2 linked regions of the Bosea sp. 685 genome follow. Each later gene encodes a partner of the first gene's protein in a complex. Links are inferred from orthologs where the notes say so. Each region holds a gene or a part of one and is shown on either strand. Other genes may lie near its edges. The genes, in order: groL and metK.

Region 1 (9,968 bases):
CCTTCGGTTTCGCTGGAAAGATCAGGCAGGTCTCGGTGCCATGCGCGAGCAGCTTGCCGTGCCCATCTCCTGCGCGGCGGTCGCTTTCGCCGGCGCACAAAAAAGGCCAAGCAAAAGCTTGGCCTTTTCTTGAATCACGACTGTCGACGATGCCAGTACATCCGTGGTCATCGTCAAAGAGGCAGTCAGATCACGCTGCCTGGAGCTGCTCGGCAGCCATCTTGCCAGACCTGTTGTCGCGGGCGACCTCGAAGCCGAGCTTCTGGCCCTCCTGCAAGTCGCGCATTCCAGCGCGCTCGACGGCGGAGATATGGACAAACACATCCTGACTGCCGTCGTCAGGCTGAATGAAGCCGAAACCCTTGGTGGAATTGAACCATTTCACTGTGCCGGTGGTCATGAGAAACCCTCCTTTTGGCAAGACCTGTCGTTCGCCGAACGAGTGCTCGGCGAGTTCAGAACGATTTCGAAAGGGGGATTTCATCAGAGCCGCGCCAAAGCGCGAAAATAACAAGGACCGTCCAAGCAAATATCGACAAAATTCAAATTAACCGCCGTCGCAAATAATGTCAATGACCGATTGTCACACCCCGCAATAATACGTTCGAATGAGCTGTAATCACTGGAAACGATACATTTATTCTGGTCTTCGACGCTTTTTCGACCGTCAATGTGCTTGAGTGAGCACGAAATGAACCGGCTCACGTCATTCCAGCAGGAGGCCCAGCAGAGGGCATGCTGGCAGCCGGATCGAGGCATTGGCCGAGCGACCGGCGAGCATAGGTCTGGGCGGACTTATCCTGCTCTCACTTTTAGATCAGAGGCGGATTCAGATTTCAGCTGGGATCACCAAGCGATTCCAGCTGAAATCATCCGGCTCTCGCAGGATGCGAAAAAAGTGGGAACCGGCTTTTCGCATTGATCCTACTCAAATTTTTTGATGAGAGACGGATTCAGATGTCAGATGGGATCACTTTGTGATCCCATCTGACATCATCCGGCTCCAAAGATCAGCGTAGCCGTCATCTTTCAATGAGTTCGCCCGTGCCAAAAGACACCTCTCTCGAATGGGACGCCGGCAGCCTGCGCCGGGCGGTTCGCGCCGCCGGTGTTGCTCTGTGGTCGTGGAACGTCGACGATGACGGGTTCGCGATGGACGAGCAGGCCTTTACGATGTGGGGCGTGCCGCAGAGCGACGAGGTCAAATTCGAGGATCTGTCGGCTCACATCCATCCTGCCGACAGGGATAGGGTCCGGGCGGCCTTTACCGCGACCCGAGGCATTGTCGGGCCTTATGAGATCGATTTTCGCATATTGGTCGGCGACGAAATCCGCTGGATATCGGCCCGCGGTCTCGGCGATGATTCCGGGCTTCACAACGGAGTGATGTACGGCGTCTTCCTTGATGTTACGGGCCGCAAGCAAGCTGAAGAGGGTCATGAACTGCTCGCAGGCGAGATGAGCCACCGGGTCAAGAACCTCTTGGCGATCGCCATGGGACTGACTCATATCACGTCGAGATCGACGACGACGGCGGCGGAGATGGCGTCCGACCTGACAGGACGTCTGGCGGCGCTCGGCCGGGCTCATGACCTGGTTCGCCCCCTGCCTGGGCATCAGGGAGCGGCAGCGCTTCTGGGCGACCTGCTCTCGATCCTGCTTTCGCCTTACGAGGACATGGGGGCCTTCAGCGGGCGCATTCGTGTCGCCGTTCCTCGCATGGGGGTCAGCGAGGGAGCCGCCACGACCTTGTCCCTGATCATCCATGAGCTGGCGACAAACTCGCTTAAATACGGCGCGCTTTCAGCCGATACGGGTACGCTCGACGTTTCAGGCACTTCCGACGACGACGAAACCACGATCATCTGGACGGAACGGGGCGGGCCTTCCGTCGAGCCTCCCAATGGAGCCGGCGGGTACGGCAGCAAGCTCGTCATTCGAAGCATATCGAGCCAGCTCGGCGGTTCCATAAGCTATGACTGGTCGACTGAGGGGGTCATCGTGACGCTCAAGATGGGAACGACCAAACTCGCAAAATAAGCCGTGTTTCTACTTGATGCCCGCCAGAACCTCCAATATCTGCGCCGCCCGATAGGGTTTTTGCAGGAACACGGTGTCTTGAGGCATATCGGCAGGCGCAGGCTGCGGGCGTCCTGATGCGACGATCAGGACGATAGGTGGCCAGCGTTGCCGAATTGCGTGGACCAGCTTCAGGCCGTCCATGGATCCGGGCATCTCGATATCGGTGAAGACAACCCGGATGTCCGAGCGGGTTTCCAATAGGATGACGGCCTCATCGGCGCCAATCGCCTCGATGACCTCGTAGCCCCCGTCTTCGATCATCGCGACAGCATCCATGCGGATCAGGGTGTCATCTTCGACGACAAGGACGACGGGGGTGGAGACGACGGGGGTGGACATGGCAGCTCCAGGTTGCCTTCCCCCAACCGCCCTGGAGCCGGATAGTTGCGTCGGTTCGCGATGAAACTGATCGCCGATGCTCACCCCGCCGCTTCGACGCAGAAGGCATGCCTTTTCCGGCCCAGCCACGATGCGGCAGCTAGGCGAGCTTGCTAGAGCGTTTTCGCCGGAAAGATCAGGCAGGTCTCGGTGCCGTGCGCGAGCAGCTTGCCGCGCTCGTCGACGAGGCGGCCTTCGGTCGTCGCGACTGTGCCGCCGCGATGGATCAGCTTGCCCTCGCAGCGCACCGTGCCGCTATCGGGCATGACCGGTCGGACATAGTTGAGCTTCATCTCCAGCGTCGTATAGCCCTCGCCCGCCTTCAGCGTGGTGTGCGCGGCGCAGGCCATGGCGGAATCGAGGATCGTCGCCGTCCAGCCGCCATGGATCGTGCCGAGCGGATTGAAGAAGCGCATTGAGGGCTTGCCGACGAAGACGACGCGCCCCTCCTCGACCTCGACGAGATCGAGATCCATCGCATCCGCGAAGGGCGGGCCGGGATGGCGACCCTCGACCATGCCGCGCAGGAAGCTGAGGCCATCCTCGGCCAGCAGGACCTCACGGGAAACGACACCGACCTCGCGCGCCATCACTGTCTCTCACTTAGAGGTTGAGAGCATTGCTTCTGCAAAAAACCGGTACCCATTTTTCGCGCAAGGCTCTTATCGTGCAGGTACACGTTAAGTGCCGAGAAGGCTGCCGGTCAAGCCTCGCCTCAGTCCGCCAGGCGTGCCACGCGGCGCAACGCCTTCAGCCCCTCGCGGGTTTCGCTCCAGCGCTCCTTGCCGAGACCGCCCTCGATCCGCTCCTGAGCCTGATGCCAATAGGGAATGGCGGCCTCGATCGCCGCCCTGCCCTTTTCGGTGACGGCATAGACCGAGGCGCGGCCCTTGCACGCGACGGGAACGATCAGCGCCTCGGCCGCCAGCAATTGCAGATTGCGGGTCAGCGAGGTGCGCTCCAGGGCGAAGCGCTCGGCCAATTCGGTGACGGAGCGCCAGGCCCCGGTGCTGAGCGCCGAGAGCAGCACGAACTGCGTGATCTTCAACCCGCTCGGGCGCATCGCCTCGTCATAGGCTCGCGTCACCGCCCGCGCCGTCATGCGCACATGCAGCGCCACGCAGGAGCGGGCGATATCGTCGAGCCGGGGATCGGGCACAGCTGTCGTCATTTCGCCATGCTAGCGTGTTCATTCGGCTTTGGCAGCAAGCCCCCGGCGCCATCTCCGGATTCACTTTATCGCCGGATGATTTCTTGACTCTCCGGGGGGACGCGCCTATCTCCCCGCCATCGGTTAGCACTCGACGATTGAGACTGCTAACAGATGCCCATCGCGGGTTCGCCATCGAGCGCCCGCATCGAAATTAGATCCAAGAGGAAGACAGAACCATGAAGTTCCGTCCGCTGCATGACCGCGTTGTGGTCCGTCGCCTTGATGGCGAAGAGAAGACCAAGGGTGGCATCATCATCCCCGATACCGCCAAGGAAAAGCCCCAAGAGGGCGAAGTCATCGCCGTCGGCCCCGGTGGCCGCGACGAAGCCGGCAAGCTGACCCCGCTGGACGTCAAGAAGGGCGATCGCGTCCTGTTCGGCAAGTGGTCGGGCACCGAGGTCAAGATCGATGGCCAGGATCTCCTGATCATGAAGGAATCCGACGTCATGGGCGTGATCGGCTGATCGCCTCGAGACCGCCTTTCCCGACATTTCAAAAGGAGTAGCTCTCATGGCTGCTAAAGACGTCAAGTTCTCTACCGATGCCCGCGACCGGATGCTGCGCGGCGTCGAAATCCTCAACAACGCCGTCAAGGTCACGCTCGGTCCCAAGGGCCGTAACGTCGTGATCGACAAGTCGTTCGGCGCCCCGCGCATCACCAAGGACGGTGTCACCGTCGCCAAGGAGATCGAGCTCGCCGACAAGTTCGAGAACATGGGCGCCCAGATGGTGCGCGAAGTGGCCTCGAAGCAGAACGACGCCGCCGGCGACGGCACCACGACCGCCACCGTTCTGGCCGCCGCCATCATGCGCGAAGGCCTGAAGTCGGTTGCCGCCGGCATGAACCCGATGGATCTGAAGCGCGGCATCGACCTGGCCGTCGAGGCCATCGTCGCCGACCTCAAGAAGAACTCCAAGAAGGTCACGACCAACGCGGAAGTCGCGCAGGTCGGCACCATCTCGGCGAACGGCGACGAGTCGGTCGGCAAGATGATCGCCACCGCCATGCAGAAGGTCGGCAACGAGGGTGTCATCACCGTCGAGGAAGCCAAGACCGCCGAGACCGAGCTCGACGTCGTCGAGGGCATGCAGTTCGACCGTGGCTATCTCTCGCCCTACTTCATCACCAATGCCGAGAAGATGGTCGCTGAGCTCGAGGATCCCTACATCCTCATCTTCGAGAAGAAGCTGTCCTCGCTCCAGGCGATGCTGCCGATCCTCGAGGCCGTCGTTCAGACCGGCAAGCCGCTGCTGATCATCGCCGAGGACGTCGAGGGCGAGGCTCTGGCCACGCTCGTCGTCAACAAGCTCCGTGGCGGCCTGAAGGTCGCGGCCGTCAAGGCTCCGGGCTTCGGCGATCGCCGCAAGGCGATGCTTGAGGACCTCTCGATCCTGACCGCCGGTCAGATGATCTCGGAAGACCTCGGCATCAAGCTCGAGACCGTGACGCTCGCCATGCTCGGACGCGCCAAGAAGGTGCGCATCGAGAAGGAGAACACCACGATCATCGACGGCGCCGGCAAGAAGAAGGACATCGAGGGCCGCGTCGCGCAGATCAAGGCGCAGATCGAGGAGACCACCTCGGACTACGACCGTGAGAAGCTCCAGGAGCGTCTGGCCAAGCTCGCTGGCGGCGTCGCGGTGATCCGCGTCGGCGGCGCGACCGAAGTCGAAGTCAAGGAGAAGAAGGACCGCGTCGACGACGCCCTGAACGCGACCCGCGCGGCCGTGGAAGAAGGCGTTCTTCCGGGTGGTGGCGTCGCTCTCCTGCGCGCTCTGTCGACCGTCAAGGCGATCAAGACCCAGAACGACGACCAGAAGACCGGCGTCGAGATCGTCCGCAAGGCGATCATGGCCCCGGCCAAGCAGATCGTCGACAACGCTGGCGATGACGGCGCGGTCGTGGTCGGCAAGCTGCTCGAGTCCAAGGAATACGCCTTCGGCTACAACGCCCAGACCGGCGTCTACGGCGATCTGGTCAAGGCCGGCATCATCGACCCGACCAAGGTCGTGCGCACGGCGATCCAGGACGCGGCTTCGATCGCAGGCCTGCTGATCACCACCGAGGCGATGATCGCCGAGCTGCCGAAGAAGGACTCCCCGATGCCCCCGATGGGCGGCGGCGGCATGGGCGGCATGGATTTCTGAGGAAATCCAAACGCCCATCTTCCAAGGGTTCTGGAACCGGGCATGCCCGGTTCCAGTGGCGGCATGGATTTCTGATCCAAGCCTCCATCCAACTGTTAATGGGAAAGGCCCGGCGCAAGCCGGGCCTTTTTCATGTCCGGTCGATGACAATTTGCTCATCTCGACGCGCCGCCATTGAACGGCCGCATCCTCTGCGACATGGTCAGAATCGCGATGGCATCTCGTCATCCCCGCCATTTCCGCAGGATCCTTGCCCATGCGCCCTTTGAGCATCGCCGTCGCCGTGCTTGCCGTGATCGCCCTCGTCGTGGGCCAGCAGAGCGGCAGCGCCGGAGCCATCGGGATGGGCGTCATCGGCCTGCTGCTTGCCGCGGCGACATGGCGGGCCGTCGCGATCGCGACCTTCCTCAGGATCTTCTCGATCATCTTCGGCGTCGAGTATGTGCTCACCGGCGCCGCCTTCCTGGTCGCCCAATCCGGCGCCTGGCCCGAGGCCTGGCAGGCGCTCGTGCCGCCCGCCAGCCTGACGATCACGATCGCGGTCTTCGGCCTGGTGGTCTATGCGATCTCCTTCGTCCCCGGCATCGCGCGCATCGCCAGGCTGGCCTCGCCCTATTTCGAGGCTCCGGAGCGAACCACGGGACATCTATGGCCCTTGAAGCCCTTTCAGATCGGCAGCGGGCGCCTCGGCACGTTCCTGCTGGTTTTCCTGGTCGTCCTCAATCAGTTGCAGGTCGCGATCTCGCTCAGGCTGTCCTTCTTCAACCGCGATTTCTACAACGCGATCCAGGAGAAGGACGCGGCGAGCTTCTGGTACCAGCTCATCTTCGTCTTCAGTGTCTGGGCGGCGATATCGGTCGTCTCCAACCTGATCGAAATGGTCGCCAACTATACGCTGCTGATCCGCTGGCGGCGCTGGATGGCGGAAAAATTCAGCAGCGCCTGGCTCGGCAATTCCAATCACTACAGGGTCTCGCTCGCCGGGAGCGCCGACAACCCCGACCAGCGCATCGCCGAAGACACGCGCGCCTTCGTCAACAACACCTATAATTTCGCGCTGCCCCTGCTCACGCAGGTCTCCACGCTCGTCTCCTTCTCGATCATCCTGTGGTCGATCCCGGTCGCGAGCGTCCTGCCCGGCACGGACATCACCATCCCCGGCTTCATCTTCTGGATGGCGCTGATCTATTCCATCGCCGCGACCTGGATCGCCCATCGGATCGGAAAGCCGCTGATCGGGCTCGAATTCGAACAGGAGAAGCGCGAGGCGACCTTCCGCTTCTCGCTGGCGCGGCTGCGCGAATATTCCGAGCAGATCGCGCTCATGCGCGGTGAGGATGCCGAGCAGAAGCATCTGAGCGAACGCTTCGGCGATATCGTCACCAATTTCTACAGGCTCGTCTGGGCGCGCGTTCGGCTGACCACCTTCACGCTCTCCTTCGGCCAGGCCAACGTCGTCGTGCCCTATATCCTGCTCGCACCGCATTATTTCTCGGGCAAGATCACGCTCGGCATCATGACGCAGGTCGCCTCAGCCTTCGACCGGGTCCAGACCGCGATGTCCTTCTTCATCGACCGGTATCAGTCGATCGCCTCCTATGTCGCCTCGATCAACCGCCTCACCACCTTCGAGGCCGCGATCGCGCAGGCGGCCAGCGCCAGCGATAAGGGCATCCATAACGTATCCGCCAAGGGCGAGGCGGTGCATCTCGACGAGGCCACGCTCAGCCTGCCCAACGGCCAGCCGATCGTGCGCGTGCACGACCTCGACCTCGGCGCAGGCCGGCGGACACTGGTCATCGGCCCGTCGGGCTCGGGCAAATCGACGCTGTTTCGCGCCATTGCCGGGATCTGGCCCTTCGGCCAGGGCAAGGTCGGCATCCCGACCGGGGCCGAGATCATGCTGCTGCCGCAGCGGCCCTATCTGCCCCAGGGCAGCCTGCGCGCGGCGCTGGCCTATCCCGCGCCGGTGAATACCTATGGCGAGGCCGAGATCAAGGCGGCAATGCATCTGACCAAGCTCGACCATCTCTCCGAGCGGCTCGACGAGGTCGATCTCTGGGGCCAACGTCTTTCCGGCGGCGAGCAGCAGCGCCTCGCCGTGGCGCGCGCCCTGCTGGCGAAGCCCGACTGGCTCTTCCTGGATGAGGCGACGGCCTCGCTCGACGAGAAGCTGGAGGGCGAGATCTATGCCGCGCTCGAGCAGGCGCTGCCGCAGACCAGGATCGTCTCGATCGGCCACCGCTCGACGCTGCGGGCGATGCACGATGCGATCGTGATCATGCAGCCGAACGAGGACGGCACCTTCAGCCCCAAGGCGGAAAACCGGGAGCTGGTCGGTTAGGGCAGGCTGTTTGTGCCCGGAAACACGCCGTCATTCCGGGACATGGCGCAGCCATGGACCCGGCCCCATGACCACGAGGCGTCTCCAGTTCGTCATGCTCGCCCTTGTGGCGAGCATCCACGTCTTGAACATAGGCCTCGACCAGCGAAGACGTGGATGGCCGGGACAAGCCCGACCATGACGGATAGCGGGGCGTCCATGAGTTCCGGGCTCAGGCCTGCGCCTGCCCCGGAACAACGCTGCAGATCGTAGCAGCCCGCGCTCAGAGACCGCGGTCGAAGCGCACTTCGCCGGCCGCACCCTGGACGACCAGCTTGCCGTCGACGAGGTCCCACTTGCGGGCCGCGCGCAGCGCGGTGAGATAGGCGCGCTCGAAATCGAGCAGGCCCTTGTCGCAGGTCCGCTTGGTCAAGGCGATCGGCCCGACCGCGAGGCCCTGCTGGCGCAGCGGATAAGCGGTGGCCGAGAAGGTGTTGCAGCCGCCAAAGCCCGTGCCGCGCAGATTGGCGTCGATCAGGAAGGTGGCGCGGCGGTCGGAGATCGGCTTGCCGTTCAGCGAGCTCGCGGCCCAGGAGGCGCCGACCGGATAGGTCTTCTCCTGCTCGGCCGGCGGAATCTGCTGCTGTTGCTCCTGGGGCGCGCCCCGGCTGCGACGCTGGGCCTCGGCAGGCCCCGCCATAAGCGAAGCCATCGGCACGAGCGCGGCGAGAAGGGCGGCATAGCCAAGGCGTCGGTTCGTCATTCTATCACCCGCAGTCATGCCCGCGACGATAGCGCGCGAGCTCTCCCTGTTGAAAGCGCGTAACGGCGTATTGTTCCGGGATCAATCAGGAAGGTGAGCCATGGACCCGAATTGCGGGATTTATGGGGCCTGAGAGACTGTTTGATAATTCGAGGCCTCATCCTGAGGAGCCGCGAAGCGGCGTCTCGAAGGATGCTCCAGATGGTTCGGGAGCCTCCTGGAACATCCTTCGAGACGCCATTCCTGCCGGAATGCCTCCTCAGGATGAGGGCTCAGGGTGTTTCCGAACAGTCTCTGAGCCCACCGACATCAGCAATCTCCGCCGCCGCCCGGTTTCTGGCGCGGCGCTCAGATACGCGCCAGCAGCCGCTCGATCAGCGGATTGGCCTTGCGGAAAACGTAATCGGGCGCACTCACCGTGATTTCGTCCGCGCCCGACCGCGCGAGATGCTCGACCAGCGCGAAGACCGATTTCTCCGGGCAATGCAGCACCTGCACGCCGCCCTGTGCGGCCAGGCCGAAAGGCAGCCTCGCGCCGAACTGGGTGGTGATCGCCTCGATTGCCTCCGGCGTAGCCCCGATATCGCGGGCGCGGATCTCGCGCACGGTCCGCGCCTCTTCCTCGGCGGCGATTCGCGACAGGATGGCGGTCGCGGCAGCGCGCGCCCTTGCGCCCCAGGGCGCCCGCACGGAGGCGACGAGATTGGCTTCCGACGCCAGCATCACGCCATCATCGAGCACCTTCAGGGCGTTGGCCGCCAAAGTGCCGCCGGTCGTGGTGATGTCGACCACGATCTCGGCCGTGCCGGCGGCCGGCGCTCCCTCGGTCGCACCCAGGCTCTCGACGATGCGGTAATCGGCAAGGCCGTGCTGGGCGAAAAAGCGGCGGGTCAGGTTCACATATTTCGTGGCGACGCGCAGCTTGCGGCCCTGGCGGACGCGCATGGTCGAGGCGACGTCGTCGAGATCGGCCATGGTGCGCACATCGATCCAGGCCTGGGGCACCGCGACGACGACATTGGCGTGGCCGAAGCCGAGCGGGGTCAGCATCTCGACGGCGG
Region 2 (5,274 bases), 1.8 Mb from region 1 along the record:
GGCTTCTTCCTGGCCGGTCTCTGGTGGCTGGGCGCGGCCTTCCTGGTCGAGGCCGACAAATTCGCCTGGGCGATGCCGCTGGGCGTCGTCGCGCTGCCGGCCTTTCTGGCCCTGTTCCCGGCGCTGGCCTTCGGCTGCGCCCGGTTGCTCTGGCCGGCGGGAGCGGGGCGCATCCTCATGCTCGCCGTGGCGCTGACCATCAGCGAATGGCTGCGCGGCCATGTCCTGACCGGCTTTCCCTGGAACGTCTACGGTATGATGCTGGCCGGCCAGGGCTTCATCGCGCAATTCGCCGCGCTCGGCGGGCTCTATGGATTGACGCTGCTGGCGGTCGCGATCGGCGCGGCGCCCGCGACGCTCGGCACGGCCGAGGCCGGCGCGAGGCGCTGGCGCGCGCCGATCCTCGCCATCTTGACACTCGCGGCTCTCATCGGCTTCGGCGCCTGGCACATCCCGAATGCGGCGGCGCCCCTGGTCGCCGGCGTGAAGCTGCGATTGATGCAGCCGAACCTGGCGCAGGACGCCAAGTTCAGTGCCCGTAACGGCGAGGCGATCCTGAACGAATATCTCACGCTGAGCGACCGGGCGACGAGCCCCTCGACGCTCGGCGTACAGGACGTCACGCATCTGATCTGGCCGGAATCGGCTTTTCCCTTCCTGCTCGGCCGCTCGCCCCAGGCGCTCGCGCGCATTGCCGCGGCCTTGCCGCCGAACACGACCCTGATCACCGGTGCGGCGCGGGCCGGCGAGGCGCTGCCCGGCGAAAGCCGGCCGCCGATCTTCAATTCGGTGCAGGTCGTGGACGACGAGGGCGTGATCGTCTCGAGCTACGACAAGGTCCATCTCGTGCCCTTCGGCGAGTATCTGCCGCCGATCCTGGAACGGTTGATCCGCGGCGTCGGGCTGTCGGAATTCGTCTCGATTCCGGGCGGCTTCGCGGCAGGCAAGCGGCACATCCCGCTCTCGATCCGCGGCCTGCCCGCAGTCGCGCCGCTGCTCTGCTACGAGGCGATCTTCCCCGGCGAGGTCATGCCGTCGCAGGGCCCGCGCCCCGGCCTGATGCTCAACCTGACCAATGACGGCTGGTTCGGCCAGACCAGCGGACCTTACCAGCACCTGGCCCAGGCAAGGATGCGCGCCATCGAGGAAGGATTGCCGCTGGTCCGCGTCGCCAATACCGGAATCTCGGCGGTGATCGATGGTTATGGCCGCATCACAGCCAGCTTGCCCCTAGGCACACAGGGTGTTCTCGATGCAAACTTGCCGCAAACGGCTCCCGTTACGCTCTATGCGCAATTCGGAGATGCCGCTTTAGTGGGCCTCATTGCACTGTTCTTGCTGCTTGCGCGGGTTCGACCGGGCTGATCATCCCATCTGGAACTTTTTCCCGCGAAAGGGATGGCCGTTCCCGCTGGAAGCATATAAATTGCTAAAATAAATTCATGCCTGCCGGATGATAGATTTCCAAGAAAACTGACCCGAGGGTGGTCGATTCATGATAAAAAAAGTGCCCAACCCGATCGACCGCCATGTCGGAAGCCGTGTCCGGATGCGCCGAATGCTCGCTGGAGTCAGCCAGGAGAGGCTCGGCGAGGGTCTCGGACTGACCTTCCAGCAGGTCCAGAAATACGAAAAAGGCTCAAACCGCATCAGCGCCAGCCGCTTGCAGCAGATCGCCAAGATGCTGGACGTGCCGGTCTCCTTCTTCTTCGACGGAGCCCCGACCGGCGACATGCCGGCGGGCGGCTTCTCCGACGCCGCCTCGACGGCCTATGTCTCCGACTTCATGGCGACCAGCGAGGGCGTGCAGCTGACCAAGGCCTTCGTACGCATCAAGAGCGGGCGGGTGCGGCGGCGCATCGTCGATCTCGTCGAGGCACTGGCGGAAGAAGACAGCGGAATCGCGTGATCTCGCTCTCTTTTTGTTCGTCCTGACGAACAAGGCTCCCGAAAAACGGATTTCCGGCTTGACGGCGAACGCGCCCGCTGCAAAGAGGGTGCCCGTTTTCGTCGGCCGATCGTGTCGTCACGCCGGTCACTCGCCAGCCCCCATCCGAAGGGTTATCTGACCGTGTCACGCCAGAACTACCTGTTCACCAGCGAATCCGTCGGTGAAGGCCACCCCGACAAGATCTGCGACCGGATTTCCGACGAGGTCGTCGACCTGTTCTTCAAGGAAGCGGCGAAAGCCGGCATGGACTCGGCCCAGGTGCGCGTCGCCTGCGAGACCCTGGCGACCACCAACCGCGTCGTCATCGCCGGCGAGGTCCGCACCTCGCTCGACGAGAAGGCGATGAAGAGCAAGGTCAAGTCGGCCGCGCGCAAGGCGATCAAGGCGATCGGCTACGAGCAGGACGGCTTCCACTGGAAGAAGTGCAAGATCGACGTGCTGCTGCACGCCCAGTCGGCCGACATCGCTCAGGGCGTTGACGCCAGCGGCAACAAGGATGAAGGCGCGGGCGACCAGGGCATCATGTTCGGCTATGCCTGCCGCGAGACGCCCGAGCTGATGCCTGCGCCGATCTACTACGCCCACAAGATCCTCGAGGTGCTGGCCAAGGCCCGCCACGCCAAGGAAGGCTCCGCCGCCAAGCTCGGTCCCGACGCCAAGAGCCAGGTCACGGTCAAGTACGAGAACGGCAAGCCGGTCGGCGTCACCCAGATCGTGCTCTCGACCCAGCATATCGACGAGAGCCTGACCTCGGCCGACGTCCGCAAGATCGTCGAGCCCTATATCCGCGAGACGCTGCCCGAAGGCTGGATCACCAAGGAGACCGTCTGGCACGTCAACCCGACCGGCAAGTTCGTCATCGGCGGCCCCGACGGCGACGCCGGCCTGACCGGCCGCAAGATCATCGTCGACACCTATGGCGGTGCTGCCCCCCATGGCGGCGGCGCCTTCTCGGGCAAGGACCCGACCAAGGTCGACCGTTCGGCGGCCTATGCCGCGCGCTATCTGGCCAAGAACGTCGTCGCCGCCAAGCTCGCAGATCGCTGCACGATCCAGCTCTCCTACGCCATCGGCGTCGCCAAGCCGCTCTCGATCTATGTCGACCTGCACGGCACCGGCAAGGTCGACGAGGCGAAGCTTGAGGCTGTTCTGGGCGAGGTCATGGACCTGACCCCGCGCGGCATCCGCACGCATCTTGCGTTGAACAAGCCGATCTATGCCAAGTCCGCCGCTTACGGCCATTTCGGCCGCAAGGCCGGCCGCGACGGCAGCTTCTCCTGGGAGAAGACCGATCTGGTCGATGCGCTGAAGAAGGCCGTCGCCTGAGCGGATAGCTTCCGACCACATGCGAAAGGCCGGGGCTCAAATCCCGGCCTTTTTCTTTGCCCAAAATCAGCTAGAGCAGACCGACAGGCCGTGGAAACACGCCGTCATCCTGGCCGAAGCCCTCGGGTCCGATCTTCGATCGCCCAAGGATAAACTCCGCGGAGCCCGGGATCCATCATAGCGCGCCGTCCATGCGCTGTGATGGATCCCGGATCTGCGCGGCTCGCTGCTTGTTCGGGATGACGGCGTGTTTCCTTTAAAAAATAGTTCAATACCAAAGACATGATGATGACCGACGATTTCGATCCTGACCGCGCCTTCTTCGGCCGTCGCAAGGGCAAGGCCCTGCGCGAAGGCCAGAACGCGATGATCGAGGGCGTGCTGCCGCGCCTGCGCCTGCCCGATGGCGAGATCACCGATCTGGCAGCGCTGTTCCCGCAACCGGTGACAGCGGTTCGGCTCGAGATCGGCTTCGGCGGCGGCGAGCATCTGCTGTCGCGCATGCGCGAGAGCCCGCAGATCGGCTTCATCGGCGTCGAGCCCTTCATCAACGGGATGGCGAAGTTCCTCGCCGTCATCGAGCGGGAAGGGCTGACAAATATCCGGCTCTGGGACGGCGACGCTGCGCTAATGCTGCCGCGCCTGCCGGAAGGCTCGCTCGATGCAATCGACCTGCTCTATCCCGATCCCTGGCCGAAGCGCCGCCAGCGCAAGCGGCGTTTCGTCTCCGAACGCACCCTTGGCCTGTTCGCCCGTTGTCTGCGCCCGGGCGGGCGCTTCCGCTTCGCCAGCGACATCGATGATTATGTCGGCTGGACGCTGGCGCGGCTCGCCCGCTCGCCCGATTTCGACTGGACGGATGAGCGCGCCGATGATTGGCGCAAGCCTTATCCCGGTTGGATCCGCACGCGCTACGAGGCGAAGGCCGTCGCGGCGGGCCGCGTGCCGAGCTACCTCACGGCTGTGCGTCACGCATCCTGAGGAAGCCGAGCACGCGCTGGGCGGTCGTCGTGTTCAAGGTGCGGAAGCTCTGACGGGCGCGCTCGATCGCGACCTCTGATTTGCCGAGATCCTTGCGCAGGCCGATCAGCGCGCGCGTGGTCTCCCAGGACCAGCCGAGAGCCCGGCCGACCAGGAGCACGGCGTCACGGTCCGTACCCAGGATGATCTGCTCGGTCGCTGGCAGGCCAAGCTGCGCCAGCGCCGCGACCGCGCACATCGCATGCTCCAAACTGCCCGCAGCAGCGAATTCGACCAGCTTGGCCTCGTCGAGCTGACCGGCTTCGTGGAGCCGGTTGATCTCGATCAGGGCCGCGTTGATCTTGCCGTACCCGTCATGTGTCTGCGCCTCGGCGACGATCGCCTGGGCGCCACGCTCGACGGCCATGTCGACCGCGCCGGCAAGCGAGGGCTCCAGCGTCGCCGTGAGGCGACGCCGCGCCGAATTCTTGGCGGCCACCAAGAGCTGACCAAGCAATTCGGCCGGAATGTCGCGACGCGAGCCCAAAGTCGCCTGGAGCGCATCGTCCTGGACGGCCCGCATCACCAGCACGCCCATGCCATGGCGCGAGAAGCGCGCGGTCTGGTTTGCCGCCACCGCATGGGTGACGACGCGGCCACCGCGCAGGATCAGGAAATCCGTGACCGGCTCGCCGAGATCGGGTCGCTCGGTGATGGCGAGCATGTGATCGCGGCCCTTGGCCGCCGAGACAGCGACCAGATCCTGGTCGGTGAGACGTTTTGAGGCGATCAGCACCGGCCGGGCGACGGCGATCTCGTCGAGCGCGAGCTGGCGCACGACGCCGCTCGGCGCATTGGGAATGGGAGCGAGCCGCTCCGACAATTCGATCCGGGCCCGGACCTCGATGGCGCGCGAAAGCCGGCCGATCACCACGTCGAAAATGCTGACCTGATCCTCTTCCATACCAGCGGCGGTGCTGAGGAAGAGGTCGGTCAGGCGGGCCAGAATCTGAGTGCGGTCGTCATTCGACCCACGC

Evidence for each region.
Region 2: the proteins of groL (region 1) and metK are in contact, whole or in part, in a cryo-EM structure (PDB 8P4O), measured with the Escherichia coli proteins. The link is inferred for Bosea sp. 685 from one-to-one orthologs.

What each region holds. Positions count from the first base shown.
Region 1 is NZ_CP134779.1:4,463,571-4,473,538, forward strand. The notes cover bases 3,554-6,502. They hold groL (chaperonin GroEL), read left to right. Parts: upstream 3,554-4,183; coding sequence 4,184-5,821; downstream 5,822-6,502. Other genes in these bases: RMR04_RS22005 (MarR family winged helix-turn-helix transcriptional regulator), read right to left, coding at 3,554-3,631; groES (co-chaperone GroES), read left to right, coding at 3,850-4,137; RMR04_RS22020 (ABC transporter ATP-binding protein/permease), read left to right, coding at 6,078-6,502. Also shown: RMR04_RS21985 (cold-shock protein), read right to left, coding at 191-400; RMR04_RS21990 (sensor histidine kinase), read left to right, coding at 1,033-2,040; RMR04_RS21995 (response regulator), read right to left, coding at 2,050-2,421; RMR04_RS22000 (PaaI family thioesterase), read right to left, coding at 2,574-3,050; more of RMR04_RS22005, read right to left, coding at 3,176-3,553; more of RMR04_RS22020, read left to right, coding at 6,503-8,165; RMR04_RS22025 (META domain-containing protein), read right to left, coding at 8,428-8,907; hisG (ATP phosphoribosyltransferase), read right to left, coding at 9,256-9,968.
Region 2 is NZ_CP134779.1:6,286,146-6,291,419, forward strand. Bases 1,317-4,174 are described here. They hold metK (methionine adenosyltransferase), read left to right. Parts: upstream 1,317-2,071; coding sequence 2,072-3,277; downstream 3,278-4,174. Other genes in these bases: lnt (apolipoprotein N-acyltransferase), read left to right, coding at 1,317-1,365; RMR04_RS30580 (helix-turn-helix domain-containing protein), read left to right, coding at 1,496-1,909; trmB (tRNA (guanine(46)-N(7))-methyltransferase TrmB), read left to right, coding at 3,566-4,174. Also shown: more of lnt, read left to right, coding at 1-1,316; more of trmB, read left to right, coding at 4,175-4,258; RMR04_RS30595 (DUF2336 domain-containing protein), read right to left, coding at 4,233-5,274. UniProt on the Escherichia coli protein: Catalyzes the formation of S-adenosylmethionine (AdoMet) from methionine and ATP.